Regions from separate parts of the Cytobacillus sp. SAFR-174 genome, predicted to be linked through region 1. Evidence: riboswitches for the same ligand, from Rfam matches in the RefSeq annotation. Region 1 holds a riboswitch; each other region holds the start of a gene.

Evidence for each region. Region 1 has a riboswitch for S-adenosylmethionine ahead of ACTHRG_RS07700 (O-acetylhomoserine aminocarboxypropyltransferase/cysteine synthase family protein). Riboswitches for the same ligand answer to the same signal wherever they lie in the genome.
Region 2: another riboswitch for S-adenosylmethionine. It lies ahead of metK (methionine adenosyltransferase); the one in region 1 lies ahead of ACTHRG_RS07700 (O-acetylhomoserine aminocarboxypropyltransferase/cysteine synthase family protein).
Region 3: another riboswitch for S-adenosylmethionine. It lies ahead of ACTHRG_RS17880 (O-methyltransferase); the one in region 1 lies ahead of ACTHRG_RS07700 (O-acetylhomoserine aminocarboxypropyltransferase/cysteine synthase family protein).

The regions. Positions count from the first base shown of each region.
Region 1 is NZ_JBQCMZ010000005.1:200,979-210,769, forward strand. It holds gene ACTHRG_RS07655 (acetyl-CoA C-acetyltransferase) at 1-4, shown strand, start outside; gene ACTHRG_RS07660 (acyl-CoA dehydrogenase family protein) at 70-1,854, shown strand; gene ACTHRG_RS07665 (arsenate reductase family protein) at 2,064-2,423, shown strand; gene gcvH (glycine cleavage system protein GcvH) at 2,498-2,881, shown strand; gene ACTHRG_RS07675 (YusG family protein) at 3,042-3,281, shown strand; gene ACTHRG_RS07680 (toprim domain-containing protein) at 3,859-4,212, shown strand; gene ACTHRG_RS07685 (thioredoxin family protein) at 4,228-4,536, shown strand; gene ACTHRG_RS07690 (MFS transporter) at 4,683-5,954, shown strand; gene ACTHRG_RS07695 (SCP2 sterol-binding domain-containing protein) at 6,098-6,436, shown strand; SAM riboswitch class I at 6,488-6,589, shown strand; gene ACTHRG_RS07700 (O-acetylhomoserine aminocarboxypropyltransferase/cysteine synthase family protein) at 6,675-7,991, shown strand; SAM riboswitch class I at 8,132-8,235, shown strand; gene ACTHRG_RS07705 (methionine ABC transporter ATP-binding protein) at 8,388-9,413, shown strand; gene ACTHRG_RS07710 (methionine ABC transporter permease) at 9,406-9,791, shown strand, end outside.
Region 2 is NZ_JBQCMZ010000031.1:3,674-13,464, forward strand. It holds gene ACTHRG_RS21795 (lysophospholipase) at 1-624, opposite strand, end outside; gene ACTHRG_RS21800 (gamma carbonic anhydrase) at 797-1,318, shown strand; gene ACTHRG_RS21805 (C39 family peptidase) at 1,393-2,241, shown strand; gene asnB (asparagine synthase (glutamine-hydrolyzing)) at 2,282-4,186, opposite strand; gene metK (methionine adenosyltransferase) at 4,479-5,672, opposite strand; SAM riboswitch class I at 5,982-6,097, opposite strand; gene ACTHRG_RS21820 (thiol-disulfide oxidoreductase DCC family protein) at 6,203-6,577, opposite strand; gene pckA (phosphoenolpyruvate carboxykinase (ATP)) at 6,796-8,382, shown strand; gene ACTHRG_RS21830 (DUF2584 domain-containing protein) at 8,655-8,897, opposite strand; gene ACTHRG_RS21835 (alpha/beta hydrolase family protein) at 8,983-9,768, opposite strand.
Region 3 is NZ_JBQCMZ010000019.1:37,936-47,726, forward strand. It holds gene ACTHRG_RS17865 (glycosyl transferase family 2) at 1-548, opposite strand, end outside; gene ACTHRG_RS17870 (PLP-dependent aminotransferase family protein) at 901-2,091, opposite strand; gene ACTHRG_RS17875 (GNAT family N-acetyltransferase) at 2,146-2,718, opposite strand; gene ACTHRG_RS17880 (O-methyltransferase) at 2,827-3,405, opposite strand; SAM riboswitch class I at 3,513-3,619, opposite strand; gene ACTHRG_RS17885 (hypothetical protein) at 3,695-8,155, opposite strand; gene ACTHRG_RS17890 (DUF6063 family protein) at 8,133-8,879, opposite strand; gene ACTHRG_RS17895 (hypothetical protein) at 8,879-9,791, opposite strand, start outside.

The DNA of each region.
Region 1 (9,791 bases):
ATAAGATGAATCGAAAATTGGAGAGAAGCCACAGGCTTTTCTCTGCAAAAACAGAATGGAGGAAAGTAAATGTCAAATCAAACTGAAAATCTTATCAAAGGCGGAAGCTTTTTAATCGAAGATGTTTCCTATGACCGGGTTTTTACACCTGAAGACTATACAGATGAGCAGGTTATGATTGCTAAGACGACTGAAGATTATGTAGTGAATGAAGTTGTACCGCAAATTGAACATCTTGAAAACCATGAATTTGACCGTTCGGTAAAACTATTGAAGCAAGCTGGAGATCTTGGCCTATTAGGCGCAGATGTTCCAGAGGAATACGGCGGACTTGCATTAGATAAAGTAAGCTCAGCACTTATTGCAGAAAAAATGGCGCGTGCAGGCGGCTTTTCCATCTCTCACGGCGCACATGTCGGCATTGGCTCTCTTCCGATTGTTCTATTTGGAAATGAAGAGCAAAAGCAAAAATACCTTCCTGAACTTGCTACAGGTGAAAAGCTTGCCGCTTATGCATTGACAGAGCCAAGCTCAGGTTCTGACGCTCTTGGGGCAAAAACAACCGCCAAGCTGAATGCTGAGGGCACACACTATGTATTAAACGGTGAAAAGCAATGGATAACAAATGCAGGCTTCGCAGATGTATTCGTAGTATATGCAAAAATTGACGGCGAACACTTTTCTGCATTCATCGTTGAAAGAGAATTCCCAGGTGTATCTGTAGGGGCAGAAGAAAAGAAAATGGGAATCAAGAGCTCTTCTACCCGTACGTTAATTCTTGAAGACGCCAAGGTGCCAAAGGAAAACCTGCTGGGTGAATTTGGCAAGGGCCATGTGATTGCTTTTAATATCTTAAATATTGGCCGCTATAAGTTAGGTGTAGGAGCAGTTGGCGGAGCGAAGCGTGCATTCGAACTGGCTGTTCAGTATGCGAACCAGCGCCAGCAGTTTAAGACACCTATCTCTCAATTTAATTTGACTAAAGAAAAACTTGGCACAATGGCTTCAAAAATTTATGCAGCAGAAAGCGCAGTGTATCGTACAGTGGGTTTGTTCGAGGACCGTATGAGCAAGCTTACAGATGAGGAAATAAAAGATGGCAAGGAAGTCGCAAAGTCAATTGCTGAATATGCCATTGAGTGCTCCATGAATAAATTCTTCAATACGGAAGTCCTCGACTACGTAGTAGATGAAGGTGTTCAGATCCACGGGGGCTACGGTTTCATGGCTGAATATGAGATTGAAAGAGCTTATCGTGACTCACGCATTAACCGTATTTTCGAAGGAACAAACGAAATCAATCGTCTATTAGTACCGGGCACATACCTTCGCAAAGCACTTAAAGGAGAGCTTCCACTATTTCAGAAAGCTCAGGCGCTGCAGGAAGAGCTCATGATGATGATGCCTGAAGAGCCTGGTGACGAGCCGCTTGCGCAGGAAAAATATCTGGTTAAGAACGCGAAGAAGATCGGATTGCTTGCTGCTGGTCTGGCAGCACAAAAGTATGGAAAGGCTCTTGATAAAGAACAGGAAGTACTCGTAAACATTGCGGATATTATTTCGAATGCTTATGCAATGGAATCTGTTGTTCTTCGTACTGAAAAGGCTATTGAAAAAGCCGGCCTTGAAAAGAGCAAACAAAAGCTCCTGTACACTCAAATCTTCTGCCAGGAGGCATTTAACGAAATCGAGCAGGATGCAAAGGAAACACTTGTGGCAGTTGAAAACGGCGATGCACTGCGCATGATGATGTCAGCACTGCGCAAATTCACACGCCATACGCCAATCAATGTGATTACCAAGAAGCGTGAAGCATCAGAAAAACTGATCGACGCGGAACGTTTTACCGTTTAATCTGGCTTAGCTCCCTTCCGATGAAGGGGGCTTTATTATTGTAAAAATAACCATTCAAAAACTTTTTCCGGCATGCAGGAACAAATAGAAAAATGTCGAATATTAAATTGGTGATCAAGGTTATGCTTTGTCACCCTTTTATGTTACTATTCAATTAAAAGGCAGCAATTTTGGATAAGCTTGAATTTGCTAAAATGGGTGGTGAAAAAATGGCGTTGACTTTTTATTGGTATCCTAAATGCGGGACATGCCGTAAGGCCAAGAAATGGCTTGACGAACATAATCTGTCCTATGAAGAAATACATATTACAGAGAATCCGCCTTCCCGAAGCGAACTTGAAGCGCTTTATAAAAACAGCGGTTTGGAACTAAAAAAGTTCTTTAATACGAGTGGCCAAAAATATAGGGAGCTCGGCTTGAAGGACAAAGTAAAAACCTCTTCTGATGAAGAACTGCTCGACATTTTGGCAACAGACGGCATGCTGATCAAGCGGCCGCTGATGACAGATGGAGAGAAAGTAACAGTTGGCTTCAAAGATGAGGAATATGAAAAGACATGGCTTTCCTAATAGCTGGAAGCCACCATTAACCATGAGATCGATTACTGATCATAAATTGAAATATTTATATGGAGGGATACATAATGAGCACACCAAAAGAATTACGTTATTCAGAAGAGCATGAGTGGGTAAAAACAGAAGATGGGAAAGTACGCATTGGGATTACGCATTTCGCGCAATCAGAACTTGGTGACATCGTATTTGTTGAGCTTCCTGAAGTTGGCGATGAGCTGAGTGCAAACGAACCATTCGGAAGCGTAGAATCTGTAAAAACAGTGTCTGAACTTTATGCGCCTCTAAGCGGTAAAGTGGTTGAAGTAAATGAAGACCTTAACGACAACCCTGAGTTCGTAAACGAATCTCCATATGAAAAAGCATGGATGGTTGTGGTGGAGCCTTCAGATTTAAGCGAAGTAGAAAGCTTGATGACTGCTGAGCAATATGAAGAAATGACAAACCAAGACTAATTAGAGAGCCGGTTCACTTCCGAACCGGTTTTTTGCGTCTTTTAGGGTATATCATGTCCAGCTGCTTCTGCATTTTGTTCTTACCTTTAATTGCTATTTTTCTTTTACAGAGACATGGCAAAACTATGGGTACCCAGATGCATGAAAGGAATGATTACCCATGACATTGAAGCAGCAGAAAATCGATATAACTGACCGGGTCGTCGGCAAACTTAACAATAATGGGATAGATCTTTATCTTGAAAACGAAAAAATTGGACAAATCAGCCTTCCGGAAGGATCTTCTTTCAACTTGTCCCATCATTTTGAAACCGAACACCAAAAAATATACCAGAATGTCTCCGTCCCGGATCAAGCGCAATCACGCTACACAGACTGTGACGAAGGCGGCTGGTGCTGACTACTGTAAACAGCGGAATAACTTCCGCTGTTTATTTAATAGGCTAAAGCAGTTTGAACGGGCATACAATGAAATAAGTCTTTTTAAAATATATATTTTTCTTCAAAAACATTTTTTCTTTCCTAAACCGGGCAAGGAATATATAAATCAGCACAGCCCTAACCTCCAAAATGGGCAGGAGATTCACACCATAACCAAGAATAATGAATATATTAAGATAAAAACCAATGCATGACTGGCTTTAACTTTGGCTGTTTTCGAAGGGTATGATGTTTTTTATTTATTATATGCTGAGTTGATTGTAGCGGAAGGTGTGAGATCCTCGAAAATGCATTCGTATTTTCTTCGTGCGGTTGTTTACTCAAGGAAGCTTATTCAAAGTCCTGCGGGAGTAGCGGGACAGGTGAGACCCCGCAGACGCGCAGCGTCGAGGAGGCTCACCGCCCGCCCCGCGGTTCGCTGAGCAGCCTGGTGCGAAAATCAACGGACAGCATTGATGCGCAAAATAAAACATTTTATACGAAAAGAGCTTAACTTTAACGAACAGTTTCAAAATAACCCCTTTCAGGTGATGACGATGAACGATGGAATTCCGGAAAAAGTGATTATTGTCGAGGGAAAGTCAGATAAAACAAAAGTTAAAAGCATTATAAGAGAGCCTGTTGAAATTATCTGCACAAATGGAACAATAAGCATTACCAAACTGGATGAATTAATTGACACACTGTTTGATAAGGATGTATATATATTGGTGGATGCCGATTCAGCAGGTGAAAAGCTGAGGAAACAATTCAGAAGGGAATTTCCAGAGGCAGAGCATCTATACATCGATAGAATGTACAGAGAAGTAGCGACAGCACCTGAACACCATTTGGCAACAGTGCTGCTCGGAGCTAACATTGACATTTATACACAATATCTGGACAGATAAAGTAAGGATGATAAAATGCAGGAATGGTCGCAGCAGGACATTGAGGAAGCGATTAGCGGAGAAGAAACGATTCTTATCTATTTGTATACGCCTATGTGCGGAACCTGCCAGATGGCAGGAAAGATGCTGGCAGTTACAGAACAATTACTGCCAGATCAAAAAATGGGGAAAGCGGACTTAAATTATATGCCGCAATTGGCTGAAAAGTGGGGAGTGGAAAGCGTACCCTGCCTCCTCATCTTCAGAAAAGGAACTTTACATGAAAAATTATATGCTTTCCGATCCGTACCCTATTTATTGGATAAAATCAGAAGCATCGATTAGCACAAACCAGGAGCATAGCAGCCTGGTTTTTTGCATGTTTTAAAAAGGTCTTTTCACTATTCGAAATATATTTACAAATCCATTCCGAAAGAGTATGATACTTAGGGAATCGAAATAAAAATCATAAAGTGCAGGAAGGGATCCGCATGGCATTTTACAGGGAGTGGGCTGGTCAGTTTAAAGGTTATAACCGCAACATAAAATTGGCTTTTATGGCGAATATCCTTACACAAATTGGTTTTGGGATATTCATGGTAATCTATAATTTCTACATAAGGGAGCTCGGCTACTCAGAAAGTGTTAATGGACAAATCATATCCATGACTGCTCTCGCGACAGCAATGATTCTTGTGCCGGCAGGGATCGCCAGCGACCGAATTGGCAGAAAAAAAGCGATGATGTTTGGTGCAGTTGCAACAGGTGTAGTTATGCTCTTCAGAAGTATAGTTGAAATGCAGGAACTCCTGATTTTATTTGCATTTTTAACCGGGCTGACAACAGCCTTTCTTCAGGTATCGGGCATACCATGGCTGGCTGAAAATTCAAAGGCTGACCAAAGGGTTCATCTGTTCAGTATCCATTTTGCTATATTGACGGGCGCAAATGTGATCGGGAACTTAAGCGGGGGCATCTTAACGGATGTATTTCTTTTGTTTACGGATCAGCTCACCAGCATCCGCATCACCCATCTGATTGCAAGTGTGTTTTTCATAGCCGGCTTATTTCCAATTTTGCGTTTCGCAGAGGTTTCGAAAGATCAACACGATGCAAAGGGCATAAAAGGCTGGTCATTCAAAAACCTCTCAGCTAAAAATGACGGTGTCAAAATTATCGCGATGTTTGCTTTTGCTCAGCTTCTAATTGGAATTGGCGCAGGACTTGTTATTCCGTATCTGAATCTATACTTCGCAGACCGCTTTGATGCCTCCAATTCAGCTATTGGCATAATTATTTCATTAGGGCAGGCTGCCACGGCCTTTGCCATGATTATCGGACCGGTTGTGGTAAGAAAAGTGGGAGAGGTTAAAGCCGTTGTAATCCTGCAGCTTATGTCACTTCCTTTCCTGCTTTTAACCGCTTATACTGAAAATCTTTGGCTGGCTGCCATCGGCTTTTTGTTCCGGCAGGCGCTGATGAATGCGGGAAATCCTATACAAATGTCATTGATGATGTCAAAGGTAAATGATTCGATGAAAGGACTGGCAAACTCAGTCAATCAGATGGTGTTCAATCTGGGCTGGGCTGTAATGGGCCCGGTTTCAACAGGAATCGTCATGAGATATGGAGATTATTGGGGATATGCACTCGTATTCACCATTACAGCTTCTTTATACTTGATTGGCTCTCTCTACTTTTTCTTTGTATTCAGAGGCTATAAAAAGACAAAAACTGCAGCCCCCTCTGTGAAAATAGTATGATCTGACATATTTCTCGGGAAATGAAAAGGCAATGCCAATTAAACAGGCATTGCCTTTCAGGTTTTGTCGAATGAAAAATAAAGGATTAATGCTTTTTATTACTGAATATAAAAGTAATTGACCCCATTCAAAGAGGTGAGGCTGTGAGGGATTTACCTGATGTATTCATCCGGGAATTAAAGGTAAAAGGGCATCTTGGATTTTTCTTAAGAAAATCAAACTTTTCTTTGCTTATTAAAGCGGGAAATATATGCATTCCATTGAAGATTTCGAATGGAGAAATACGGAAGGCGAGCCACACCCGCCACTTTGATGTGGAAATCTCGGGATCAGAAGAAGCTGTACTGTCACTGATTACAGGAGAAGTAACATTAAGAGATGCCATCTCCCGAAATGAAATTTTGACGGAAACCACTTACAGAAAAAAGTTGCTGCTCGAGTCTTTTTTCTGTTTAGGGAAAATTTCACTGCACAATACTTGACCGTTTTTTAAATAGTATGATAATATCATTTTAATATTAATTAACTGAATATTCTTATCAAGAGAGGCGGAGGGACTGGCCCAGCGAAGCCCGGCAACCGGTAAAGTACACGGTGCTAAATCCAGCAGAGCAGAATGCTCTGGAAGATAAGAAGAGTCGATACAGCCCTCTTCTTATGAAGGGGGTTTTTCAGCTTTTCTAAATTAGATACAATCATTTTTATAGAGGAGAGATAGCGATGACGGACAAACAGAAAAATTACCGCTTTGAAACAATTGGAGTACATGGGGGGCTGAAGCCTGACCCTGTAACTGGCGCGAGGGCGGTCCCAATTTATCAGAATAATGCTTATCAGTTCAAGAATACAGATCACGCAGCAGATCTCTTTGCCCTGAAAGAGCCGGGATATATTTATAGCAGAATACATAATCCCACTGTCAGTGTATTTGAGGAAAGAGTGGCCCTGCTTGAAGGAGGAGTGGGTGCGCTGGCTCTTGCCAGCGGCCAGTCTGCTATTACGCTTGCCATTTTAAATATTGCCGAAGCTGGTGATGAAATTGTTGCTGCATCCAATTTATATGGAGGTACTTATAATTTGTTTGCAGTCACACTTCCCAAGTATGGAATAAAGGTGAAACTGGTCGATCCAAAGGATCCGGAAAATTTCCGCAGCGCCATTACAGATAAAACAAAGGCTGTCTTTGCCGAAACGATTGGAAACCCGAGCCTGAAAATCCTGGATATTGAAAAGGTTGCCGCAATTGCACACGAAAAAGGTGTGCCGCTGATTGTCGATAACACTTTTGCTACCCCTTATCTTTGCAGGCCTATTGAACATGGAGCTGATATTGTCATACACTCTGCGACAAAATGGCTGCTCGGCAATGGTACCACTATGGGGGGAATAATAGTTGACGGCGGAAAATTCGACTGGAATTCCCCTAAGTTCCCGGGATTCACAGAGCCGGATCCGAGCTACCATAATATTGTCTATAGCGAAGCAATCGGCGAAGCAGCTTATATTATCAAAGCCCGTGTACAGCTGTTAAGAGACTTAGGGCCGGCAATGAGTGCGCAAAGTGCATTTCAGTTCACATTGGGCCTTGAGACTCTGCATGTAAGAATGAAGGAGCATGTTGCCAATACTAAAAAGGTAGTGGAATATCTGGAGGCGCATCCGGCCGTTAATTGGGTGCTCTATCCAGGTCATGAAAGCCACCCGGACAAAGAATTGGCAGATAAATATTTGCCAAAAGGAGCCGGAGCAGTGGCTGTATTTGGAATAGCTGGCGGAAGAGAGGCTGGAGCCAAGCTGATCAATAGCCTGCAGCTATGGGCACATGTGGCAAATGTCGGGGACGCAAAGAGCCTGATTATTCACCCTGCAAGCACTACTCATCAGCAGCTGGATGAAGAAGGCTTAAAGGCTGCGGGAGTTTCGGAGGATCTAATTCGGATTTCGATCGGCATCGAAAATGCAGAAGATTTAATTGAAGACCTGGAACAGGCGATAGAAGCAGCTGCAGGTCTCACATCACTTGCTGCAAAAGCGTAAAGGGAAATTTACCATTCACTTTTTTCCGAAAGTTTGAAATTTCATCGTTGACACCTTTTTAATGGCTATGATACGATAGCAAACGTAATTAAAAAACTGCTTAATTCATTTAAAGTATTAATTGAATATAGAACGTAACGCTCTTATCAAGAGAGGTGGAGGGAAGTGCCCTATGAAGCCCGGCAACCGTCAATTAGTTGAAATGGTGCCAATTCACTCAAAGCATAGCTTTGATAGATGAGAGAAAGGACTAAATCTCTTTATGCCTTTCTGCTCATGTGCAGAAAGGCATTTTTGCTTTTGCGCATGAAAGCCTATGAGGAGTAAAAGATAAGGGAATAAAAGCAGTCTATTAATTATTATCTGTATCTTTCGATAAAAGAGGTGACTATCACGTTGATTTCCATAAAGGATGTACAGAAGATATTTTCTTCAAAAAAAGGCCAGGTTAAAGCAGTTGATGATGTAAACCTGGAGGTAAAAGAAGGAGAAATATTCGGTGTTATCGGATATAGCGGTGCAGGTAAAAGTACCTTAATCCGCATGCTCAATGGGCTGGAGCTTCCTACCCATGGCAGTGTTACTGTAGCAGGCAATGAGGTTTCAAAGATAAAGGGAAGCAAGCTGAGAAAAGCTCGTCAGGAAATAAGCATGATTTTCCAGCATTTCAACCTGTTATGGTCAAGAACAGTAAGAGAAAATATTGCATTTCCGCTTGAAATCGCAGGTGTTTCCCGGCAGGAAAGGCTCAAAAGAGTAGACGAGCTCATTAAACTCGTCGGTCTGGAAGGAAGGGAAGATGCCTACCCTTCTCAGCTTAGCGGAGGTCAAAAGCAAAGGGTCGGAATTGCCAGAGCCCTTGCCAATAATCCAAAAGTGCTGCTTTGTGATGAGGCGACATCTGCCCTTGATCCTCAGACAACAGATTCCATTTTGGAGCTGCTTGTAGACATCAATGAACGACTGGGCTTAACCATTGTCCTTATTACACATGAAATGCATGTAATCCGTAAAATCTGCCATCGGGTTGCTGTTATGGAAGGCGGCCGGATTGTGGAAATCGGACCTGTATTGGATGTCTTTAAGAATCCGAAAGCTGTGATTACAAAGCGCTTTGTCCAGCAGGTGACAGAGCCTGAAGAAACGAAGGAAACAATTGATCATCTGGTCGATTTGTATCCAAAAGGAAAAGTAGTCCAATTAGGATTTGTCGGCGAATCAGCTGAACAGCCATTGATTACAAACCTGATCCGTCACTTCCAGGTAACTGTTAATATTCTTCAGGGGAAGATTTCCCAGACGCAGAATGGTTCCTACGGTACCTTATTCATCCATGTTGATGGAGAACCAGAGGAAGTTGCAAAAGCAATCGAATATATCCATTCTCAGCAAGTGGGCGTGGAGGTGATTTCCAATGCTTAATGAATGGTTTCCAAATGTGAAATGGGACTCCATGTGGGAAGCTACTGTGGAAACTCTCTATATGACAGCTATTTCTGTTATTGCAACCTTTATTTTAGGAGCGATTTTGGGGCTGCTGCTCTTTTTGACCTCGAAAGGGAATATATGGGAAAATGCAGCAGTCAATAAAGTTATCTCTGCGTTCGTCAATATTTTCCGTTCGATTCCATTTATTATCCTGATTGTATTGCTGATTCCTTTCACGAAGCTTTTGCTTGGAACAATGATTGGGGAGGATGCGGCATTGCCTGCATTAATTATTGGTGCTGCCCCGTTTTATGCCCGAATGGTGGAAATCGGCTTGAGGGAAATTGACAAAGGGGTAATTGAAGCTGCCAA
Region 2 (9,791 bases), on a different contig from region 1:
CTTATCATCGCCGCCCTGAACTACGAGAAGGGGCATATCCTGGATTTTATCAAGATTCTCAAAGGCAAGCTTTATGGCATAAACAAGTTCCCTGTACCATCTGACCGACACTTTTTTCACATACAGTGAATCATTTAAATCAGCATCACGAACATCCTGATTCCGTGTCGCCATGTCCACTGACAATCCTGAATCCATTTTCAGTCCGGGCATCACTGAATTGAGTCCAAGCGATAAGAAGTTCAGTAATTTCGAAGGCTGCTGAACTAAACCTAAACATGGGGATGACAAAATCACTCCAGCGAGATTCATTCTTTCTTCCTGCAGCAGGCGAATGGCAATCAGTCCGCCCATGCTGTGTCCTAAAAGAAAAACCGGCAGTTCAAATTCATAGGCAGCCTGTACCCAATCTTTAACTTCAATGATATATTCATCAAAGGAATCAATATGGCCTCTTCTGGATCTTGTAGTCATCCCCTGGCCGGGAAGATCTCCCATAATGACATGGAAACCGGCCAAGCGCCACATTCCAATCAGCCAGCCATAACGGCGGTGATGCTCCATTGCCCCATGCACCATGACTATAACGCCCTTTGCTTCTCCCTCAGTTTCCCACTTCCACATAGTCCATCCTCCCAGCCTTTTTACGTACGATCTTATGTAAATATATTATAGCCTAGATGCAAAAATTGTTCATGAATCAGCCCCTTAAAAAACTCTTTTGCCAAAATAACGTTTATCATGTCTCATATGATAAAATCAAAATAATCCAACTAAATACAGGAGTGTTTTTCACATGATCTATCCATTTAAAGATAAAGAACCTAAAATTGCAGAATCCGCATTTATTGCAGATTTCACTACCATTACCGGCGATGTTGAAATTGGGGAGGATTCCAGCGTCTGGTTCAACTCCGTCATACGCGGAGATATAGCACCAACGATCATCGGCAGGAAGGTCAATATCCAGGATAATTCCGTCCTGCATCAGAGCCCAAATAACCCGCTGATATTGGAAGACGAAGTAACAGTAGGCCATCAGGTAATCCTTCATAGCTGCATTATCCGCAAGAAAGCTCTAATTGGGATGGGCTCAATTGTCTTAGATCAGGCAGAAATCGGGGAGGGAGCATTTATTGGTGCAGGCAGCCTTGTTCCACAGGGAAAGAAAATTCCGCCCAATACACTTGCATTCGGGAGGCCTGCAAAAGTAATCCGTGAGCTGACACCGGAAGATATTAAAGATATGGAACGGATAAGCAGGGAATACGCTGAAAAAGGCCAGTACTATAAGTCTTTGCAAAAAAAGCTAAAATAACTCTCCAGCCTTAATAGAATGGGAAATAGGCCGATATTAAAATATAAGGCAACAGCTATTGGCGGGTGAAGGAAATGAAGATTTATATCGGGGCAATTGTTCTATTCTTATTATTAATAGTGGTATTCAGAAAAACCATAGTAAAAACGGCACCCATGTTTTTACTTGTCTTCATCCTTGTTTCTGCAGCATTTGTTTATGACAGCCTTGCAGGAAGCAAGCCTCCATCAGCCGTGAACAAAATAAAATCGTGGCTGTCTGAACCAGCTGAAAAAGCCACTGCTTTCCTTGGAAACAGCACGTCTGTTATTAAGATCAAGGAAAAAATAATTATAGATGTGCCCGCAATCAATCAGTTTCCTGAGCTCCCCAGAGGATGCGAAGTCACGAGCTTATCCATGCTCCTGCATCACGCGGGGATCCAGGCAGATAAAATGACACTGGCTAAAGAAATAAAGAAAAATCCTGAGCCATACCGTGTAGAAGATGGAAAAATCTATTTCGGACATCCGAATAAAGGCTTCATAGGCGATATGTATTCCTTTGATAATCCCGGTCTCGGCGTTTATCATGAACCCGTAAAAGAGCTTGCAGAAAAGTACTTGCCCGGCTCGATTGAAGATTTTACCGGATCCGATTTTGAAGACTTAAAAATTCATTTGTCAGATGGCAGGCCTGTCTGGGTCATCATCAACACAGCCTACAAACAGCTGTCTGATGACTTTTTCCAGACCTGGCATACACCCAGCGGAAAGATTCAGATTACCTATAAAGAGCATTCTGTTCTGCTAACAGGCTATGATCAGGAATTCATGTACTTCAACGACCCGCTCACAGGAGAGAAAAATAAAAAAGCATCCATGAACGATTTTGAAAAAGCATGGGTGCAGATGGGCAAGCAGGCTATTACCTATCTTCCATAAGAAAAGCGTCCGCCAGGGTATTCCTGATGGACGCTTTTGTTTAGCCTTTAAGAGGCTGCAAGTCTTTATCTAACAAGTATTCTTTTTCAAAGGAGTATTTTTTCTCCACATATACCTGATGCCAAACCATGAACATCAGAACGGTCCATATTTTGCGGCTGTTGTCCGCTTTATCCTGACAATGGTCTTCAAGCAGCTGCAATACATACTCTTTATTAATCAGGTGATCTGTATTGCTTTCACGAATGATATTTTTCGCCCACTCATTCATCTCGTCCTTCAGCCAGTGGCGGATTGGCACAGGGAACCCAAGCTTTTTGCGGTTCAGTACATGATCCGGAACGACTCCTTCAGCAGCTTTGCGAAGAATATACTTCGTAGTGCCATTTGCCGTTTTCAGGCTGGTCGGGATTTTGGAAGCCACTTCAAACACTTCTTTATCAAGGAACGGAACACGAAGCTCGAGAGAATGAGCCATCGTCATTTTGTCCGCCTTTAATAAAATATCTCCTCGCATCCAGGTATGAATGTCGATATACTGCATGCGATCAACCGGATCATAGCCGCGGCTTTCTTCATATAAAGGTTTCGTGATATCCGTATAATTTAAGCTGCCTTTATAGACATGAAGCAGATTGCGCTTCTCTTGTTCTGTAAACATTTTTGCGTTTCCGATGTAGCGCTCTTCCATGGGCGTGACACCGCGTTCGATAAAGCTTTTACCCTTCATTCCCTCTGGCATCATGCTTGCGATCATGCGAAGAAGCTTTTTGCCGATGGCAGGAATTTTATTGAAGACTTCCAGAGATTGTGGTTCACGGTAAATATTATAGCCGCCAAACAGCTCATCGGCTCCTTCACCTGAAAGCACAACCGTTACATGCTTACGTGCTTCTCTTGCCACAAAATAAAGAGGCACACATGCCGGGTCGGCAAGCGGATCGTCCATATGCCACATGATTCTCGGAATCTCATTCATGTATTCCTCAGGAGTAATGATATAGCTGATGTTTTCAACACCCAGCTTTTCTGCTGTTTCCTTCGCTACATCCACCTCGCTGAAGCCATTGCGTTCAAAACCGACAGAGAATGTTTTAATAGCAGGATGGAATTCCTTCGCAATCGACGCAATGATGGAAGAATCAATTCCGCCTGAAAGGAAAGAACCTACAGGAACATCGGCACGCATATGCATCTTGACCGAGTCGAATAACACATCTCTAATTTCTTTTGTAAAATCAGCCTCTGATTTCTGCACGGGGTGGAAAGCAGCTTTCCAATAGCGCTTAATATCCATAGGAGCACCGATTTTTTTAGTAAAATAATGGCCTGGCTCCAGTTTGTGGATTCCTTCTGACATCGTGTTTGGCTCAGGCACAAACTGATAGGTCAGATAATGCTGCAGGGAGTCATAGTTTAATACATCATTCTGAAGCGCCAATAGAATGCTCTTCTTCTCTGATCCAAAGAACGTGCTGTCTCCCTTATCGTAATAAAAGAAAGGTTTAATCCCAAATGGATCTCTGGCTCCATATAAAGATTGCTCCTGTTTATCCCATATGACAAACGCAAACATACCGCGCAATTTTTCAACAGCTTTTTCTTTCATATGGCTGTAAAGGGCAATGATGACTTCTGTATCTGAGCTTGTTTCAAAGCTTAAGCCCGCTTTGAGAAGTTCTTCACGAAGTTCCACATAATTATAGATTTCACCATTAAAGATGATCCAATAACGTTCATTCTCGTAAGTCAGCGGCTGGTGTCCGCTTTCAATATCAATAATGCTCAGCCGGCGGAAGCCAAATTGAATATGATCATCAAAATAGTATCCTGAGTCATCCGGACCCCGGTGAGTAATGATATCATTCATATTTTGGAATTGTTCTTTATCTGCGTCACGGTAATTTTGTGCTTTTTCATGTACACAACCAATAAAACCACACATTATGTACGTCACCTACTCCATTCTATTCTCAATATTTAGATATAGCCTCATGCGGCTCCTTTGTCTTAGAAAACATACCCTATAATACTACCACTAATCGCTAATAATTAGCACGCAGAATATAAAATGTTTCTGTACGGAAAATTAAGCCATTATCCGAAGTTTATACGATACCATAAAATTATAAACGACTATAGAGCATAAAGACCGAAAAGTGAATTACACCCTATATGTATTATGACGCAAAAAAGAAAGCGGGAGTTACACTGTAAATGCAACTCCCGCTTTTCTATTACGCTTCAGAACGAAGAATTTCTGCCTTGTCAGTACGCTCCCAAGGAAGGTCAACATCTGTACGTCCGAAATGTCCGTAAGCAGCTGTCTGCTTGTAAATTGGGCGGCGAAGGCCAAGCATGTTAATAATTCCTGCAGGACGAAGATCAAAATGCTTTCTTACTAAATCAACTAATACATCTTCATCCACTTTGCCAGTTCCAAATGTATCAACAGAGATTGAAACAGGCTGTGCCACACCGATTGCATAAGCAAGCTGAACTTCAACTTTTTCTGCCAAACCGGCTGCTACAAGGTTCTTCGCTACATAACGTGCAGCATATGCAGCTGAGCGGTCAACCTTTGTAGGATCCTTACCGGAGAACGCGCCGCCGCCATGGCGTGCATATCCGCCGTAGGTATCAACAATGATTTTGCGTCCAGTCAGACCAGCATCCCCTTGTGGTCCGCCGATAACAAAACGTCCAGTCGGGTTGATGAAGTACTTTGTATTCTCATCGATTAGTTCTTTCGGAACAACCGGGTTAATAACATGTTCCTTCAGGTTGCGCTGGATTTGCTCCAGGCTGATTTCAGGGTGATGCTGAGTAGAAATAACGATTGTGTCAATACGGACAGGCTTGTCATTTTCATCATACTCAACGGTTACCTGAGTTTTTCCATCCGGACGAAGGTAAGGAAGGATCTCTTCTTTACGAACTTCAGTCAGGCGGCGGGAAAGCTTATGTGCCAAAGAAATCGGAAGAGGCATAAGCTCCTTCGTTTCGTTGCAGGCAAAACCGAACATTAAGCCCTGGTCTCCTGCACCGATTGCTTCAATTTCCTGATCGCTCATTTGCCCTTCGCGTGCTTCAAGTGCCTGGTCAACACCCATTGCGATATCTGCAGACTGCTCATCAATGGAAGTTAAAACTGCACATGTTTCAGAATCGAAACCATATTTAGCACGGGTATAACCGATTTCTTTTACCGTTTCACGAACGATTTTTGGAATATCTACGTATGTAGATGTTGTGATTTCACCTGCAACTAATACAAGTCCAGTTGTTACAGAAGTCTCTGCAGCAACACGGGCATTCGCATCTTTAGCTAAAATCGCATCTAAGATTGCATCAGAAATTTGGTCACAGATTTTATCCGGATGACCTTCAGTAACTGATTCAGAAGTAAACAAACGACGTTTTGTTGACATCTGGCTTCCTCCTTATAAATAGAAAATTGAGCGAGAAATAAGAAATGGGGAAGCGGAAAAATAATTTTTCCCTGTCATTTCATGGATCTCTGTTTGATACGGAACTCATTCCCTTAGTAGTATGAAATAAACATGGAGTTTTTATTAGAAAAATAGACAGCGCCGGCAAGAATGCCAGGTATCCATTATTCATAATCATGCCAAAAACTCACATAAATAGTACATTCCAAAAGCCGTTCATTTCATTGCAATATAAAAAACCTTCTCATTTAGTGAAAAGGTTGAAAGCAAATCGATTCGCGCCTTTCACTCTTATCGTTCAAGGAATTACGTCCTTGCGTCAGGTTAGCACCTTTGCTGATTATTGCCTTTAGCAGGTTGCTGGGTTTCATAGGGCCTGTCCCTCCACCAGCTCGGGATAAGAGAGTATCCGTTCAAGGTTGAATCATACCGTATTTTATCGAACCATGTCAACAGATTCTCATTATTTTTCACCGTTAAATTTCAGCTTCAAAATGTAAGCTTCCCCTTTACAGGGAACAGCTTCCATCGCCACACTTTTTCTTTAGAAATTTTTGCCTGTTTTTCGCAATCCATTTGTAGGCAGGATCGCCCAGAAGTTCAGTGAAAGGTAAATATAAAAAGGTGCTGATCAAAAAGGATGCAGGAAAGAGGAGCAGCAGTCTCCGTACTGCAGAGTACCCCTTTTTCACACTGCCCGAGGGGGTAATAAGATGAAGCTCTTTGCGCAAATCTTGTCTGGAGAATGATAAAGAACCCGGCATTTTCTCATATTCCTGCAGAGAAATCCATTCCACTTTATCCAGCCAATCGAGCTTTTTAAATATTCTCTTTGTTTCCTTGCATAACGAGCAAGTTCCATCATATAGGGCAATTGTCTTCATTTTAGATCAGTCCCATGGTAAAATTAACACTTTCTTCTATAATAGCATATATCGGTTATAAGGCGATCAAAGGAGATTACCTGTCCAATTGTGACAATTTAATAACAGAGACAAAAAAGTTTCGTAATAGTATAGACTAATCATTTCAATGTGTTATACTAATTTCGAGATGTAATCACTTTCATAAAAAAATCGGGAAAAAGGAAGGTATTCATCAGATGAACTCTGTAAGCATATCAAACGAATTGAGTGAATTATTAAATGGCAGCAACATTCAAGTGCAATTATCCGTTCCTCAGCTTGTGGAAAAAGTTTTAAACCGCAATGAAGGGTCCCTTACTTCCACTGGTGCTGTACGCGCTACTACAGGAAAGTATACAGGGCGTTCCCCTAAAGATAAATACATTGTTGAAGAAGCATCAAATAAAGATAAAATGGACTGGGGCAGCGTAAACCAGCCCATCTCTGAAGAAGCATTCTCCAATCTTTATAATAAAGTAATCAATTACTTAAAAGAAAAAGAAGAAGTATTTGTTTTCAAAGGCTTTGCAGGTGCTGATAAAAAACACCGCATGCCTATCCAGGTGATCAATGAATATGCCTGGCATAACCTTTTTGCACACCAGTTATTCATTCGCCCGGCAGAAGACGAGCTATTGGATCATCAGGCAGAGTTCACAGTCATATCTGCTCCAAACTTCAAAGCAGACCCTGCTGTTGACGGCACAAAGTCCGAAACATTCATTATCATCTCATTCGAGCGCCGCACAGTTTTAATTGGCGGAACAGAATATGCAGGTGAAATGAAAAAGTCCATCTTCTCTGTTATGAACTACATGCTTCCAGAAAACGGAATCCTTCCGATGCATTGTTCAGCAAACGTTGGACGTGAAGGTGATGTGGCTTTATTCTTCGGCTTATCCGGAACTGGAAAAACAACTTTATCTGCAGACCCGAACCGCAAGCTGATCGGTGATGACGAGCATGGCTGGTCTGCGAATGGCGTATTCAATATTGAAGGCGGATGCTACGCGAAATGCATCAACCTATCCCGTGAAAAAGAACCGCAAATTTTTGATGCAATCCGCTTTGGAGCTGTGCTGGAAAATGTAGTGGTAAACAGCGAAACCCGGGTTGCAGATTACGATGACAGCACTTTAACTGAAAATACACGTGCGGCCTACCAGCTTCAGGCCATCGATAATATCGTTGACCCAAGCATTGCCGGACATCCTAATACAATCGTATTTTTAACAGCTGACGCATTTGGCGTATTGCCTCCAATCTCTAAACTGTCAAAAGAGCAGGCAATGTACCATTTCTTAAGCGGCTATACATCCAAGCTTGCAGGAACTGAGCGCGGCATTACATCACCACAGGCAACGTTTTCTACATGCTTTGGATCACCTTTCCTACCGCTTCCTGCAAATCGTTATGCTGAAATGCTTGGCGAGAAAATCGATGAGCATAATGCAAAAGTCTTCCTTGTAAACACAGGATGGACTGGCGGAGAGTATGGAGTCGGCGAACGCATGAAGCTTGCCTACACCCGTGCTATGGTGGAAGCTGCACTCGAAGGTGAACTAAACAACGTAGAAACAATCAAGGACGAAATTTTCGGTCTGGAAATTCCTCAGCACGTTACAGGAGTGCCTGATGAAGTTCTTCAGCCAAACAAAACATGGGCAGATCAGGCTGCTTATGAAGCGAAAGCAAAAGAGCTTGCTGCTAAATTCCGTGAAAACTTCAAGAAATTCACAAGCGTTTCATCTGACATTGAAGAAAAAGGCGGACCAATCGCATAATATAAGAAAAGCGCAAGCGCCTTGCCCACCCCCGACAAGCACAAGACGAGCCTCACAGAAAAACGTTCTTCGCCTTTTTGGGAGGATTGGCTTGTGACCTCGAGGGGGTAGGCGCTGGAGCTAGACAGTTCTCAAAGTTAAAATTAATACTTTCTTATCATTTTAGAGAAAGAATTGCCGTTTGCGCGGCAATTCTTTTTTAGTATTAGGAATGCAGTCTTCAAAAACATTCCAAATCAAAAAAACGCCGGACTTTGTCCAGGCGCGTTCTTCTAGTTTGTTGAGTTTAAGGAAACAAGCTGATAAGTAATGAGTGTCCGGCTGTTTTCCCATTCCACTTTTCGGATGACTCCCATTCCGTTCAGGTCGCCGTCAATTGTTCTTTTTACTTCGACCGGGATATCGAGGGGATATAATCTGTACCCTTCTTTGACAAGTGAAAAGTAATTTTCATCAAGTCTTTTTTCCCTTCCCTTTGTCACGATCATTGTGTTCAGCTCTAAAGGCATACCCATTGGTATCTCTCCTTCATTCTTTATACTTTCCTCTATTTTACCCCAGCTTTTCATGCTCTGAAAGCCTTTAAGCGAAAATCATTCGTCATTCATGACTTTTCATCCACGCACCTAAATCCTCTACCGTCTTCCGGTTCACGGCTGGAGGAAAGTAGTGGGTATATTCAGGGAAGTACCAGCTATCCACTTCTTTATTAAGAGCCTTCAGTCTTTTTTCGAGGCGATAGGAATGCTCCACCGAAACATTGTGATCCTGTTCTCCATGAATGATTAAGACAGGCGCCTGCAGCTGCTCCAGCTGAAAAAGCGGGGTACGGTATTTATACCGTTCCGGAAACTTTACCGGAGTTCCGCCGATTACCCGTTTCATCATTCTCCGGAGATCCTTGCGCTCCACATAGGTGAGAAACATATCACTGACTCCTCCCCATGTTACAATGGATGCGGCTTGCGGAAACTCGATTGCAGTTAGCAATGCCATTACGCCGCCACGGGAAAAACCAAATATATGAACTCTTTTTACCCGGGCATGCTCCTGAAGAAGGGTAAACGCAGCAAACGCGTCCTGCCTGTCCTCCCCTGCAAAGTCTTCGTTTCCATCTCCCCCTTGATTTCCTCTGTAAAAAGGCGCGAATACAATAAAACCTTCACAGGCAAACTGGACAATCCGGGAAGGCCGTACTTTCCCGACATTTTTGATGCCTCCTCTCAGGTAAAGGAATCCATCATATAGCTCCTCTCCCTTTGGCTCTGCCAGCAGCCCTTTTATATGTAATCCATTTGCCTGATAAGTAACAACAGATAATTCAATTGCCGGATTTGGCGAAGGGAATCTCTGTTTATTGATGATTTGGCCGTTACTGAATTCCATTTTCTCATCCTCCCTCTTGAGGC
Region 3 (9,791 bases), on a different contig from region 1:
ATTGTAAGGTTTGGATAGGATACATCCAACATCTGTTTTACTAGGTGCGGGTAAAAGTTGGTGACAATTGTCTGGGGGTTGTTAACGATTACAGTAGTACCTTTTATAAGCCCGGCTAACATTAAAGACATAAAACCTCCGGCAGAACTTCCATAAAAGTAAACATTATTCTTCTTATAATTTAGCTTTAAGATCATTTTATTCAAGAGTACTGACACATCCTTCAAGTAATGCCTGTCAGCTGTACCATTTCCCCATCCAATTGTCAGTTTATCCCACAAGTATAAAGTAGGATCATTGTAATAGATAAGCGATTCCTTAAAATCATCGATCCACGCATGACGCTGAAAGACTGGCGGCTTCATTCTGGTTGGATCAAATGAACCAGAACCTAAGATAAGCAATTTTTCAGAATTTCTTATTCTTATTAAAAATTCAAAGAGAACCCCATGCCAGTCTACAATTAATATATATGGAGCACCTTTTTTAAAACTAAAGTTGTTAAGTTGGTCATATTTAATTTTATATCTTTTATAAGAGTTTAACATTTTAACTCTACCCTTCTTGTCATATTCGACCTTTTTATCATTTATATGACTAGAATTCCTTGAATGATTGTATGCTTGTCTCTGTACTTACAAGGTTTGGGTAAACCATTAAATAATGTTATTTGAAAGATATGAAGGCATGCGAATTATTCTCTCGATCAGTGTAGTGAATGATCTTTAATGGAGACAGAATATTCTAATCCCCATATGACTTACCCGCCAAATGATAAAGTTCAAAAACCGCAGATGTGTCTGAAACAGACAGGCTTTTTCTGTGGTTTCAGCAATAGGTTAAAAATTGGACTAACATTACCGAAGGTACTCCAATTTATCTTTACTTTTCATTTAAGTTCTATAGATTGGCCTCTGCGACTCTCCCCAGCCTGCAAACCCCCTCTGTTATTTCTTTCTCATCAGCAAAGCTGAAAGAAAGGCGAAGACATTCTGTTCCAGCTGCCTGATTTATGAAAAAGTACTTGCCAGGAATAAAAGATACCCCCTCTGCAAGGGCATGTGTCAGCAGTTGCGATGTATCAGCACCAGGGAATTTCACCCAAACAAAGTACCCGCCTTCAGGCACATACCATGAAGCTGCTTCAGGAATGTACTGTTCCAGTGCAGAGATCATAGCCGCGCATTTCGACCTGTATGACTCTCTCAAGTTTACTAGTTTTTCATTAAAATCTGTGTTTGCTAAATAAACAGCCATGGCAGCTTGAGCAAACGGATGGTTCAGATCTTTTTTAAACCAGGCGCATGCATGGATGATTTCACTTGTTCCGGCTATCCATCCTATACGCATGCCCGGAGCCACTATCTTTGATAGCGAACCGACATGCAGAACTCGGGAGTTTTGATCCATTGCTTTTAGAGCCGGAAGACTTTTATTAAAAAATAATTCCCCATAAGCATCATCCTCTACTATTAGGAAATTAAATTTGTCCGCAAGCTCCAATACATGCTGCCTGCGCTCTTCTGTCATTGTTGTTCCTGTTGGGTTTTGAAAGGTCGGGATCGTATAAAGAAAACGCGGAAGGGCAAGCCCTTTTTGATTCCTTTCCTCCAGGATCTCTTCCAACGCCTCTGTTTGAAGTCCGTCCTTGTCTACAGGAATACTAATTATCTGTTTGGTGTAATTTTGGAAAATCTCTAAAGCCTCCATATAGGTGGGGGACTCTATTGCAATAATTGTCTCCTCATCAAGGAGAATGCGGGCAATCAAATCGATTGCCTGACAGGCACCCGAAGTTATCAAAAGCTCACTTTCCGTTACAGATATCCCCCGCTCTTTCAATCTTTCTAAAATCTGCTCCTTTAATTTTGCTGTTTTTGGACTGCCTATATAATGGAGCGGTAAATCATGTTCTTCATCTAATAGACAATTAACAGCTGCCTTTACCTCTTCATCCGGCACAAGGTCAGGTGCCGGGTAGCCGCAATGCAGGCGTATACAATCATCCGGTATCTCCGGAATCCACTCCCCTGGGGGAGTATTCTGAAGCGCCTTTTTGATTTTATCAGTAAAAAAAGAATCATCATTCACTTCGATCTACACCCTTCCAGCACTATTATTATTAAGTATAATTGTTCCAAAAACCTAGAAAAGCAAGTTTTCTTCGAAATGTCTTTTTACTTTTCCCCAATCTTCCTTTATAACACTATATAGGACAGTATGGCGAATGGTCCCTTCTTTTCGTATCATATGATTTCGAAGGACGCCCTCTTTTACCGCACCGGTACGTTCGATCGCTTTTTGTGAACGGAAGTTTTCATGTCCGGTTTTAATTTGTACGCGATTCACGGACAGTTCTTCAAAACAGTATGTTAATAATAAATATTTACAGTTTGAATTAATATTCGTGCGCCAATAAAGAGGGTTTATCCATGTTGAGCCGATTTCGAGCCGTTTATGCAGGATTGAGATATCGAGAAACCAAGTAGCACCGATGATATTCCCTGTTTTTTGATGGACAATGACAAAAGCAAAGTCGGTGCCCTGCTCACGTTTTTGTAACGCATCGTTGACGTATTGAATTACCCGGCTTTTATCAGTTAAATCAACAGACATATGCTCCCATATACGATGATCCTGTGCCGCTTCATAAATTCCCTCTGCATGCTCAAGTTCCATCGGAATTAATTGAACAATATCATTCTCTAATCTTTGCATGCCAACACTCTCCTTGAAACAATTAAACCTCTTTTCATTGATTCCGACAAATATGCAGCAACTATCATCATGAGATTCTCCATCTCCACTAATATATAAATACAATTATCACACTGCTGTTTTTACAGCCAGTATCAGCCCGGTAGCCCAATCCAATTCTGTTATGTCCAGGTCAGGTCTGTCCTGCAGAGTTTTTAGAAGTTTTGTGGCTTTGATCCGGAATTCTTCAGGCAATTTCTGCTGCGGAAACACATCGTGAATCACATAAAAACCGCCGATATTTAAATGATCCAGAGTTTTGTCCAGAAGCTCGAATTTCCCCGGCCATGTGTCAGCAAAAATAAAATCGAATCCTTCGGACAGGCTATTGATAAATGCTGCGCCGTCCTCACAGCAAAATGTAATTCTGCTGTCATTACCGAGGTACTTTCTTGCAATCGATTGCACTGTCGAATCAATGTCAACAGTCGTAAGCTTACTGCTTTCATCCATCCCATCCATGATCCATGAAGCAGACGCTCCCGTGCCTGTTCCCAGCTCCAAGAAGCTTCCCCCTGGTTTTGAGGCAGCCAGCCCCTTTAGTAAAAACCCTGTTTTTCGATCACATGACTGCCCGAAGCCGAGCACATCTGATTCCTGTAATATCCTTGAATATGCTTCCGGCACCTGTATAACGCCGTTTTCCATTTTACCATTCCTCCTCTTTCTTCGTTCTAATCTAACCAAGCTCAAACTATAAAAGAGCATCAAAAAAAGGCCTCTCAGTATAAGAGGCCTTTACTATTAAAAACGACCTCTTATCTCACAGAGCTTAAACTCTGTTGGAATTAGCACCTTCCTGACATAATCAGGGGTTGCTGAGGCTTCGCAGGGCCAGTCCCTCCACCTCTCGTGATAAGAATTGTGAATACTTATTGATTTTCACCCAAGTATTGCATAGTTTCAGTAAAATGGCAATACTTTCATTCTTTTAAATCTAATGAACTGCTTCCTCTCCCTGATAAATCCTAAATGCCGGAACAATCGTATCCGACACAATTTCTTTCCCCTTTTCACGGATGAAGTCCAATTTATAGTACGCTTCGAATCTCTGGCTGATTTCTGTTTTCACCAATTCAGGCGGAGTGACGACGATGAATTGGAACTTCAGCTTATCGGCTACAGCGAAAATAGGATCGAGCACATGGGCAGAAGCAGCTTGGCCGAAGGGATTATCACAGACTAGCGGAACCCAGCTTTGATCGGTTTCACTCTTGACCGAAAGAAGCATCATCATCATGACCATGCGGGCAGAAAGCTTTTGACCGCCGCTGCCATCTGATTTCGTCCTTGAACCCTGGTTGATCGTCTGCCAGGTCGAATAATGCTCACGCTGCGGTTTACCGTACATGAAGGCATTGTCTGTACGCATGTTATAAACCAGGAGCTCCGGATAGCGATTTCTGAGGGAAACAAATAAAATTTGCTCATCACTGATAAGCTGTTTGATTTCCTGTTCCAGCATCGGATTATTATCATCAATCATCTCAAATCGCTTTGTAATTTTATTAATGGCTGAAACGAAATGCTGCTTCAGTAAAGGTTCAACATCTTCCGCTTTTTTAGGCAGGATATCTTCTTTAAGCTGGACGAGCGGGAAAGAACCCCTTTCATTCTTAAGCTTCATTTTCGAAATCATCGAGCGAATTGACTCTGAAATGCTCATTACCTTCATGCTTGCCCGGCTTGCCCAGAAGTTTTGCGCCTTTTCCGCCCGTTCTTTGTCGCGCTCCAGCTGCTCCAGGCCGCTCTGAGAAAAGCGCTTCATGTTCTGGACGACACTTTGAATATGCGCATAATGCCTTGTATCCATATGATCGAGCGTAGTTAAGACTTCATTCTTAAAGCGAATTTCCCAATCCTTGCCTTCAATAGAAAGCTTTAAATTTCTTAGTGATTGTTCAATCTTCGCATGCTTCTCTTGCCCTTCATCCTGAATAGCCTGATGTTTTTCACTCCAGGATAGGATGCTTTGCTTTCCATGACTCTTTATTTTTTCTATATCCTCATCCGAAAAAGCTGCCGCTTCCTCTTTAAGAATGACGGATAAATGCAATTGATCTTTTTCAAACTCAGTTATACTTTGTTCTGTCTCTTTTTTGCGCTCTTCCGTCTTCTTTATTTCTGCATTTGTCTGTTTGGTCTGATCAGTAATTTCAACCGTCTTCACTTCCAGATCAAGCTCTTCCCATTCTTCAGGCTGCTGGTCATGCTTGGCCACTTTTTTAGAGGTTTTTTTACGCTGATCCATTCCATGCTTTAAGGAAGTTTCCGCAATGGTTACGGTCTTTTCCTGCTCACGCTCTTCTTTCTCTGCTGCCTTTGTTTCCTTTGCAGCTGTCTGAACCATATTTTCCAAAATACTTATTGGTTCATCCGGTACAGAAGCATCCTTCCACTCTTCATTAAGGGCATGAAGTTTTTTCTCCAGCTTCCTTTGCTGCTTCTGTTCCGCATCTCTTGTCGCTTGAATCGCGAGCAGTTCACTGGCTTGTTCTTCTTTTGATTTTTTCAGCTGTTTAAGCTCTCCAATGCTGCCAATGATTTCTTCTAAAATATAGGGTGATAATCGCGGAACCTCTTCAGAAGCTTCTGCTTTCTCAGCGGCTGGAAAAGCTGCACCTTCAATAAAGAAGCCGATCTTCTTAATGTTTTGTTCGGCTGACAGCTTCCATTCCAGATAGGTCTGGCTCCACTTTTCCTGAAGGTCAGCGATGGTCTGAAGCTCATTTCCCAGCTCATTCTGCAGCTTTTCGAAAGCTTCCTTTTGTTTCTCTTTTTCCTGCTTTACCCGTTTATTTTCCTGATGCATCGACTTTTCTCGGTTAAATTCCGCTAAGGATTCCGCATCTTTAGATAGCTTTTCAATCTTTTTCTTCGTCTTTTCCAGCTGTTCTCTAAGTCCCAGCTGCAGTTCTTTTTCTTTTTCCTCCTGCACGATGATAGCCTGCAATTCCGTTTTCCTCGAAAGCAGGGCTTCCTTTTCCTGAAGAAGTTCTTTTTCGATATCACCGGCAAGGTCATGGGAAAGGAATCGGTCGATTTCTTTTATAATGCGGCGCAGCGCTGTTTCTGTTTTTTCCAACTCTGCAAGCGTATCTTTCTGATCTTCTATTTGTTTCGCAATCTGAATCTTCCAGTTTGTGAACTGATTTTTATCCGCCAGCAGCTCCTTCTCCGTCCCGGTGATCATCACAAAGGCATTCTGCTGATTTTCGCCCGCCATTTCTTCCCGCATAAAAATCGGGACCGGACTTTTATACATCCTTCCGCTAAGGACCTGCTTATTGATTTTTTCCCATTGCGGCCTGCTGACTACTAAGCCGTACGGCAGAAGAGGATGAGAAAGCATGTGGCTCGTCATTTCATCCGGCTTTAAGGATTGGAGAAATTGGGATCCGTAAAATACGTCAATCCCCGTCTTTTCATCAATCCATTCCTTCAGTTCCTGCACATCATTATTGGCAATCCAGAAATGCTCATCATTCAAGGCATAATCCAGCTGCGTTTCCCAGAGTGCTTTCTTTAATTCTTCCCCTTGCTCGCGATTTTGAACGAGGAGCTCTTCCACTTCCAGGGCATATTTTGATAAAAGGGCATTCGTGAATGGTGCTGTTACACCTTGCAGAAAACCTTGCAGATGATCGAACAGCTTTGTTTCTTTTTGCTGCTGCTCTTCACTGTTCTTTTTTAGCTCTTCACACTTTTCTTCTGAAAACTGAATGGATTGTGCGAGTGTACCATGGGAAGAAGCAAGCTGGTTCTGCTTTTCATTTGAACTATGCTCTTTTGCCTGTATATCTTTGAGTGCCGCTTCTTTGGTTTCTATCTGTTTATTCAGATTTTCAATAAAACCCGTTAAATCATAGGTAATGCGGTCACCGAATTCCTCGATAAGCTGTTCTTCTTTTGATTCAAATTCATGAATTTTGGTATAAAGAAAATCAATTTCTGTACGAAGCTGAGCAATCTCCTGGGTCTTTTGTTTGTCCTGCTTTGACAGGTCGTTTGCTTTTTTCTTTAAAAACCTTTGATATCCGGAATATTGCTGTACGGCTTCCCTAATGGCAGCGGAGGATTTCTCCCATTGCTGTGCCGCTTCTTTTTTGATTTCATCCATTCTTTGATTCACTTGCTCCAGGCCGCTGTTCTGCTCGAGCTTCGCAATTTGCTGGGAAAGCGCGCGAATGCTTTGTTCTCCTTCATGCCATTCTTTTAGTAACAGCTGAAAAGCCAGCTCTTCTTTTCGCTCCTGCTTTTCCTTCACTGATTCCTGCAGAACAATATGCTTCTTCTGCTCTTCCGCTAATTTCTTCTCCCAATCCAGCACTTCCCGGTGAGCTTTTGCATACTCAAGATTATCTTTCTGAAAACGCAGATCCACTTGCCTGCCTGTTAATTTTTCGATTTCCTTTTCCAGTTCAATGAGTGTTTCTTCTTCTGTTTTCTTCAAATGCTCCAAAGCGCCAAGCAGCTGTCTTCCGGCCTTAATACTGTCCTCTACAATTTCCTTATGCCCGATACCCTTTGCAAGGCTCTCTTCAAAAGGAAGAATATCTTCCAGGAACTCTTTATGTGCCTGCTCTCTTTTCAGTAAAACAGGGAGGTCCTTCGCGATGCTTGCCTGACTCTTAAAAATCTCCACCAGATCGTTCTTCTGATGCTCCGTCCGGTGCAGAACCTGACTGACTGTAGGAATGATCCGCTTTTGGAACAGGGAATGATCATCTTCAGCGCCTTCAAAGAATTTTCCGACGCCGCCTTCATCCTTATTAATGTCCTTCATAATATCCCAATCTTTTCGGTTAATCCCATATGTATCCAAAATTCGGTAGTGTTTCTTTGTATCCCGGTAAACATCGTATCCATTCCATTTTAAGTAATCCTTAAGGCCTTCTGTTTCAGCCAGTTCTCCATCTTCATAGAGCGGAATATGTTCAAGGGATGCTTCTTCTTTTCGTTCAAACTCCCTTGTATAAAAGGTAATATTGGGGACAATTTTCGCTTCCTGTTCAAGTGGTTTGCTTTCTCCGCTCTCTTCATTCATTGAAATACGCTGTTCTGCTGAAAACATTCCGCCCGTCACCAAATGCCTGTGGTCAGCCCCGTCGAGCTCCCACTGTATGAGAACATGAAAGGTATAGGGAATAAACTGCTCTTTATTATTAAAAAAGAATTGCTGATAAAAGCGATTATTCTGCTTTCCCCATGCGGTACCAGGCTTAAGGATCTGAAATATGGTCTGCAGGAAAACACCTTTCCCGCCTCCATTCATCATCGAAATGAGGCCATTTGTGGAGGTTTCCTCATTATGAAAGTTAAAGGTTGTGTCCCTATACTGCTTTTGCATGCCATCATATTTCAGGCCGGCAATTCTAATTCGATGTATTTTCGGCATGCTGATCCTCCTCTGTTTTCATTAATTCCTTGAACATCTCATAACGGTCATAGTCATGATACAGGTATTCAATCCGTTCAAATAACTCCTGCTTTGGAATCGCCTTCGGTATATCCTCCCGATCCAGAATGACGATGAGTCCTTCTGTTTCCAAAAGACGCATGGCACTTGCAACCAAACCAATCCGCGTTCTGCGATTGGCTTTCCTCGCTCCATAATCATCTGTGTCGACCTCCATGTATTTCCATGTCGTCACAACGTCTCTCATATCAATTTTTTCTTCTTCTCCGAAATCCGGCTTTGCTTTAAGCAGGCTATCCCAATTCATAATGACATCATTCACTTGCCGTTCCAATGTATAAAAGCTGATCCCATCGCGCTTCGTGCGGATCTTGGCCGCCTGATTGCGGTCGATGCTCGCAAGGAATGCCATAATGACCACGCTCATCAGGTGAAAATGTTTTTTGGTTTCAATCTGTTTATGCCTGTCCTTCATATGTGTAAAATTCGTCGCAAAAACAGAGCCAGTCGGCTGTACAACGAGCTGAATCCGTTTCGGAGATTCAATGATAAAGGTCCCGGATTCGTCTGCCATTAAAAGCACCGTCTGTCTTACATCAGGATCGAAATACGCCTGGAAGTGCTCGCTGTTTTCATCGATGACCTTGTCTTTTAATAGCGTGAAATAAACTGCTGATGCAGTCTTAATGCTTTCTGCACTCATCATTTCTCCTCCTGAACACAAATTTTAAACGGAGTGATTTTCATTTGATACCAGAGGAAAGGTTCCGCCCGATGATCAAACTCTGTATAAAGTTTCAATCCTTCAAACACCTGGAATTGCGGATACTCCTGCATAAGCTTATAAAGAAGAATTTCCCTCTCATCGCTCAGAGCCTCTTCCTTCCGGTGCAGCACCTGAACCTTCAGAGGCTTTTTATCAAACATCATCCATAAATCAATCGTTTCCGATTCTTCAAACCATAAATCCTGTACATCAAGCGGCAATGTCGTTAAATCAGCCAGGGAAAACTCTCCGTATGTCTGCAAATATTGAAACACATAGCTCCAGGCCTTGATAACAGAATCCCAGTTCGTTACGCGCTGATGGGTAATGCTTTCGTCTTCCGTTTCTTCCTCCATCGTCTCTGTCAGCTGCTTTTCATCAAATTCCTGTTCGCCCCAGATCCAATCCAAGGGCAAGATAAATTCATTCTTTGGAGAAAATAAAGGACCCAGTACCTTCTCAACATGATCGAAGGAAGATGCCCCCTCCTTCATAAACCAGTTTTCATAAATATGCTCCCGAAACGAAACCAGGCTCGTTTCCCAAAACAGTGAAGGGTTTTCCGCTTTTAATTTCATTTCATAGGAGATATTCTGAATCACAAGCTTGGCAAAACGGTCATGTAATTGCCTTGTATGGCCGATTTTTTCCTGCAGGAGGATCAATTCTCTTTGAATGTGATCATCTTCCTCGTTTCTTCGTTTTGTCTTCTCAATCATACTGCTGATGGTACGGAAGTGATTTTTTTCTTCTTCAAATTGCTTTTCAATTTCCGCACGATTATCAGCCCTTTGCATTTCTTCTTCCATCAATAAGATTTTGGGATTATTGATCATTTCTTTTTGAAAG